2 regions of the Paenibacillus sp. GL_099_B genome follow, and region 1 is predicted to be linked to the other one. Evidence: riboswitches for the same ligand, from Rfam matches in the RefSeq annotation. Region 1 holds a riboswitch; the other holds the start of a gene.

Region 1 (3,291 bases):
AAGTACACGTCGCACAATCTGTCCGGTTGAAGCTCCCATCGCCTGTGCCGCTTCAATGACGCCACGATCAACTTCACGCAGTGTAGTTTCCACCAACCGGGCAAAGTATGGAGCTGCGGCAATGACGAGCGGAGGTATAACACCCAGCACCCCTGTAGCTGTGCCAACCAGTGAACGCGTAAACGGAATGAGTGCAACAATCAGAATGATAAATGGCACCGATCGCAGAATGTTTACAATAAACGATAGTATCGTGTACACCACTTGAGACTGAATCGAAGTCGACCTTGCCGTCATAAATAGCAATACGCCTAGCGGCAAACCAATGATTATCGTGAATAGGCCCGATGCTCCTAGGATTTGCAGTGTTTCAATTGAAGCCTTACCGATTTCTTCCCAACGTACCGTTGAAAAATCCATTTAACGAAGCACCTCCACATCAAGTCCCTGATCCACTAACTCTTTAATGGTGAGATTAATTTCATCTGACTGCCCCTCAAACCGAACGGTCAGCTGTCCATAGGGAACTTGTTTGATTGTTGAAATGGTGCCTTGCAAAATGGCGAAATCCACTCCTGTTTTACGAACCGTTCTGGACAAAATCGCCTCATAGGTTTTATTGCCCAGGAAGGATATTTTCACAAGCTTTGAAGCTCCGTTCGTCTGCAATGAAACATCCGCACTCGCCAGAGCGGTCTCTTCCAATGCAATTCCCACCTCATGGTCCCGCATCATAAAGTCACGGGTAATTGCATGCTGCGGCTTGAGGAATACTTCCGTTACTGGCCCTTGCTCCACGATTCCTCCCTGATGGATAACCGCCACCTGATCACATATATTCTGGATCACGTGCATCTCATGGGTGATTAGAACAATCGTGAGATTGTACTTTTCATTGATATCCAGCAATAACTTCAGAATCGAATCGGTTGTCTGGGGATCAAGTGCCGATGTCGCCTCATCACACAGCAGCACGTTCGGATCACTCGCGAGTGCTCTCGCAATGCCTACTCTTTGCTTCTGTCCGCCTGACAGTTGGGTCGGATATTTATTGCTGTGGTCCTCCAGTCCAACCAATGCGAGCATTTCCTTCACTTTCCGATCAATTGCTGCCTTGGGCGTATTAACGAGCTTCAAAGGAAAAGCCACATTGTCGTATACCGTAGCTGAGGATAACAGATTAAAGTGTTGAAAAATCATGCCGATCTTTCGCCGTTGTTGTTGCAAATCGGACTTGTTGAGATCGGTTAGGTTGATTCCATCAACCCAAACCTCGCCTGCCGTGGGGCGTTCGAGCAAATTGATACAACGGATCAATGTACTCTTGCCTGCACCGGAATGGCCGATAACTCCAAATATTTCACCCTTGCGGATATTCAAATTTAGATCGGATAAGGCCGTCGTACTTTTTGAACCTTTACCGTACGTCTTGGTTAAACCTTTTAATTCAATCAAAATTACTGCTCCTTCCCACTGCCTACATGTATCTTTACCCGAATGAAAGGAAAACTCCCCTTCATCGTACAAAAAAAAGAGCCCCTTTTGCAGAAACAAAAAGGGCTCTTCACGTGAAAGATTATACCTTCTCATCTGCCAAAATCGTGCCTTGCACCATTTTGTAGGAATTAGCACCTAACATCTATAAAGTATGACACAGCTGTCATGCAGTTATAAATCGGTTGCCGGGCTTCATCGGGCCTGTCCCTCCGCCGCTCTCGATAAGAAATATTTAATTTATAAGTTCAGTAGTAGTTATAATGTTAATGTCATAAATGTTAATTCCATCTAACTGTCGATCAGGAACTCAGTATAATCCAAGTATTCCGATTTGTCAAAGGTAAATATTACTATCCATTCAGTTCGCCGGTTGATTCATTCCCTGCTTATGCCACTTCTTGTTGATGTAGCCATACGCTGCTTTTAACGTCTCACATACCATTTCCACACCCTGGCGGAGTTCCAAGAGATGCTGGTCCAAATCCTCCAGTTTCACTTTCCCTTGCAAAGTCTGGTGCAGCTGCCACAGATCATCCTGCATTTCGGAGTTCATGTAATGAATCTCCATGTTTCGTCGTTTGCGCAATTTGCTCATTGGCTCCCGGTAGGAGTCCTTGATCTGGATTAGTTCGTTGGCAAGAACATAATGCAGCTTATCATATCCGAACTGTCTTAATACGGTAAAATAAGAATAATGAGTTTTAACATTGGTTGTGTTCAGCTCAAATATTTCATTCAACACCGTACCTAACTTATCCAGAATGGCAAAACATCGGATGAAGCAATCCTTATAGAAATAGACGTAACGGGCGTACTCCGCTTTTTCTGGTATCGTCATATCATCCGTAGAGCCCGCTTTGACTTTCTGACGGAAATGGGAAGCTGCAAAACAGCTTTGCTCCAATTCATCCAGCGAGGAGATCAGTCCCTGGGTCCACACATACAGTTTTCGAAAATCATGGGTAGGATCATGGTCCACATGCATCTGTCGCTGAAATAGCTCAAGCGTATCTGCCATCGCCTCTATCGCGTCCTTTAGTATGCCTTCGTTTTTACGCGGCTTTTCACCCAGCAACGTTCGCAGCATATATAGCCTCCTCTTTCCACTCTGCAGATCATCAAATTAATAATAATACATCATATTAAACAAAACTGGAATCAGAGTAAACGTATGACCGCTGCTTACAATAGGGTGCCCTGACACGCCTGACATCAAACAAAGTTCACCTGTCCAATGATGTACATCATCGGATGGTGAACTTCACTGGATTCATCCCCTGAACTACAATAATTCGGATATATTAGAAACGGTTAACGGGGCGATGCAACTTGTACACCAGGAAACTCATATAGGTTAATACACCGAACAAAATGGCAATATCAAGCATATGCGCCAGCGCCACGAACATATACACTTCCGGGCGGTTCATCGTGAGCATCAGTCCAAAACCAATGACCACTTGCAACAAAACCAGCACAACAGAAATGATGCCGAGTTTTCTTAATTCCGTGTTATCCGGATGTTTGCGATACGCAAAATGACCGAGGATTGCAATGACGATTACTAATGAAACAGCCGCCACCCGGTGAGCAAAAGCAACAGCTACGCCTCCCGAGAGCTCAGGAATAATCTGCCCGTTACAGAGAGGAAAGCCTGAACAGCCTCCAGCAGAATCCGTATGGCTCACAAATGCTCCAGTATATACCACGAGGTACGTATAGATCGTGGAAAACCACACCAGATTTCGGAAGCCTTTGCTGACTCGCGGATATCGATTCAGTCTTTCCAATCCA
Region 2 (3,291 bases), 3.2 Mb from region 1:
AGTGTCTGCCAAGGAACAAGTTGACGGCACGTAAAAAAATCTCTTCATCATCAAAACGAATGCTATTAATAACAATAAAATAATGGCTCTCATAAATTTCAATCTTCGGACGTTGTTCTTCGTCACTCAAACAGTCTTCCACGGCCAGATCATGCATCATGAACAGCGGTTGAAGTACCGCCAAATCGTCTATGTCCGCATCAATCCAGTAAAACCCCTCCGCTGGTGGAGTCAGCGCCTGCTGAATGTCGTCCACCGGAATAAATACACCGTTATTTACCAACCGGATTTTCATTATTCATCTACTCCTTCTGCACCCGCCAAATGGGCGGATTTCATCAATATGGGCGCAAAAAGAACAGATCAGCCGGTCGGCAGCGGAGCCTGGAAGTCAGGACTGCGTTCGCTCTATAATCAAACGGAAGTAACGTCCCGCTGCCGGCATGCTGATATCAATTCTCTATGCAGTTTGTCGGAATTCGGCTGCCAGTCAGGCCTCGGGTCGCCATCCATTGAATATGTCACCTCTCACATAAGGGTTTATAACACTTGTCTAGTATACCGCTGGTACAGGGTCCTTTCAAGCGCAAAAATGTGTCGATTTCGCGCCCTGGAGCAGTGTATGACAACGGATGAGGAACGGTTCCGATCCTGAGGAACAGACATTGAACTACACCTTGACGTGAGGGGATTAATGTCTTAAAGTAAAAGGTGAACCACACTAGTTTTTACAATTGAATAAAGCGAAATCTTATCAAGAGTAGGTGGAGGGACTGGCCCGATGAAACCCGGCAACCGGCGGTATACCGCACGGTGCTAATTCTTGCAGCGACCAAGTGTCCAAGTGACACTGTTGTAACTGAGAGATGAGAGAGGCGCATATCTATTTACATATGACCTTTCTCGGAATCCGAGGAAGGTCTTTGTTATATGCACCGACTTCTCAGCAGTGATTTTCGCTAAGGAACTTGAGCTTGTTGCCAGCAATGTGGTTGCAATTCAGCGCCTGCAGGCAAGCTCATGGCAGCCTATAACTGTACGGATGCGAATCGTATCGAATCCGCAGTGGCTGCATCTATTTATGCACAAGGAGGAGTTAGAAACACCATGCCAATCAAAATTCCAGACACACTGCCTGCCAAGGAAGTACTTGCAGGAGAGAACATCTTTGTCATGGACGAGACATCTGCTTACCAGCAGGACATTCGTCCACTACGTATCGCTATATTAAACCTGATGCCTACAAAGGAAACGACAGAAACTCAATTGCTTCGTCTGGTGGGTAACACACCCATTCAGGTAGATATCGTTCTGGTTCATCCGAAGTCTCATACGTCCAAGAACACTTCCCAGGAATATTTGGACTTGTTCTACAAAACCTTTGATGAGATCGAACACCGCCGTTTTGACGGCATGATCATTACAGGCGCCCCTGTAGAGCAAATGGACTTTGAAGACGTGAACTATTGGAAAGAAATCCAGGAGATCTTCGAATGGACCAAAACCAATGTGACTTCGACCATGCATATATGTTGGGCTTCCCAAGCGGGTTTATACCATCATTTCGGAGTTCCCAAAGTTCCTCTGGATGAAAAATGTTTTGGCGTATTCTCACATACGATCAACAGATCTAATGTGCAGTTGCTGCGCGGATTCGATGAAGTATTCAACGTCCCGCATTCCCGCCATACGGAAGTGCGACGTGAAGATATTGAAAAAAATGATAACCTTGAAATATTGGCTGAATCAGAGGAAGCGGGTATTTTCCTGGTTGCTACCAAAGACGGCAAACAGATTTTTGCAACCGGACATGCCGAGTATGACCCGCTTTCATTGAAATGGGAATATGACCGTGATGCAGCTAAAGGCATGGACATTGCGCTGCCTAGACATTATTTCCCGAATGATGATCCTTCCCGTGTTCCCCCGGCCACTTGGCGGGCACATGCAAACTTATTATTCTCTAATTGGCTCAATTACTATGTGTATCAAGAGACACCTTACGATATTGGTCCGCAAATCTAATCGACATTACAGGAGGATGCTGCAATGGAAGACAACAAGTTGAAAATCGAAAGTCGATTGGCCCAAATTGGGTCTATCAATGAACCGGTAACGGGTGCCATTAATTTTCCGATCTATCAATCCACTGCGTTTCGCCACCCCAAGCTTGGACAAAGCACGGGATTTGATTATATTCGTACGACCAATCCAACCCGTAAAGTGTTGGAAGAAGCAGCGGCAGCGTTGGAATCTGGTGATGCAGGTTTTGCCTGTAGCTCCGGTATGGCTGCCTTGCAAACGATTTTCGCTTTATTTGGGCAAGGGGATCATCTGATTGTATCGCTGGATCTGTACGGCGGAACGTATCGTTTGCTTGAGCGCATCCTGTCTCGATTTGGTGTGACGGCAAGTTACGTCGATACCAATGACCTGGCAGCTCTGGAAAGTATTCGTCAGCCGAATACAAAAGCGGTATTTATTGAGACACCAACCAATCCACTAATGATGATTACGGATGTGGAAGCGGTTTGCTCCTGGGCCAAGAGCCACAATCTGCTGACCATTGTGGATAATACACTACTGACTCCGTTCTTCCAGCGTCCTATTGAACTCGGTGCTGATATCATCATCCATAGTGCCACGAAGTATCTGGGTGGTCATAATGATGTACTTGCCGGATTAATTATTACAAAAGGGGAGGAATTGTCGGCCGAAATGGCATTCCTGCACAATTCTATTGGAGCAGTGTTGTCTCCAAGCGACTCCTATCAGCTGATGAAAGGCATGAAGACACTCGCTCTTCGCATGGAGCGGCATGAGTATAATGCTTTGACGATTGCCAAGTACCTTTTGGAGCACCCAGCCGTTAATGAAGTGTATCATCCTGGTTTGTCGGATCATCCCGGATTTGAAATACAGAATAAACAATCCAGTGGAAATACAGGCATTTTCTCTTTCAAAGTAAAGGATGCCCGTTATGTTGAACCGTTGCTTCGTAATATCAAACTGATTGCTTTTGCGGAAAGCCTCGGGGGTGTAGAGTCATTGATGACTTATCCTGCGGTACAGACCCATGCGGATATTCCGATTGAAATTCGTGACGCTGTAGGTGTGGATGACCGTCTATTGCGCTTTTCTGTAGGGATCGAGCACGCCGAAGATCTGATTGCCGATCTGGGCAATGCACTCACAGCTGCACAGCAGGAGATAGAAGGGGGAACGCATCATGAGTGAGCAAAACAATAATGCCAATAATCATGAACGGAATGTTCATTCCGACCTGAAGTT

What was found. A riboswitch is a leader RNA that binds a small molecule or an ion and turns the genes downstream of it on or off. The one in region 1 is predicted to bind S-adenosylmethionine.
Region 2: linked by a shared signal. The riboswitch ahead of metA (homoserine O-acetyltransferase MetA) and the one ahead of AC3ITG_RS26720 (methionine ABC transporter ATP-binding protein) in region 1 are both predicted to bind S-adenosylmethionine.

The regions. Positions count from the first base shown of each region.
Region 1 covers NZ_CM174430.1:5,893,532-5,896,822, forward strand. The annotation lists gene AC3ITG_RS26715 (methionine ABC transporter permease) at 1-420, opposite strand, end outside; gene AC3ITG_RS26720 (methionine ABC transporter ATP-binding protein) at 421-1,455, opposite strand; SAM riboswitch class I at 1,584-1,725, opposite strand; gene AC3ITG_RS26725 (Cthe_2314 family HEPN domain-containing protein) at 1,856-2,584, opposite strand; gene AC3ITG_RS26730 (COX15/CtaA family protein) at 2,799-3,291, opposite strand, start outside.
Region 2 covers NZ_CM174430.1:1,964,458-1,967,748, forward strand. The annotation lists gene corA (magnesium/cobalt transporter CorA) at 1-295, opposite strand, end outside; SAM riboswitch class I at 749-873, shown strand; gene metA (homoserine O-acetyltransferase MetA) at 1,108-2,025, shown strand; gene AC3ITG_RS09220 (aminotransferase class I/II-fold pyridoxal phosphate-dependent enzyme) at 2,050-3,237, shown strand; gene AC3ITG_RS09225 (trans-sulfuration enzyme family protein) at 3,230-3,291, shown strand, end outside.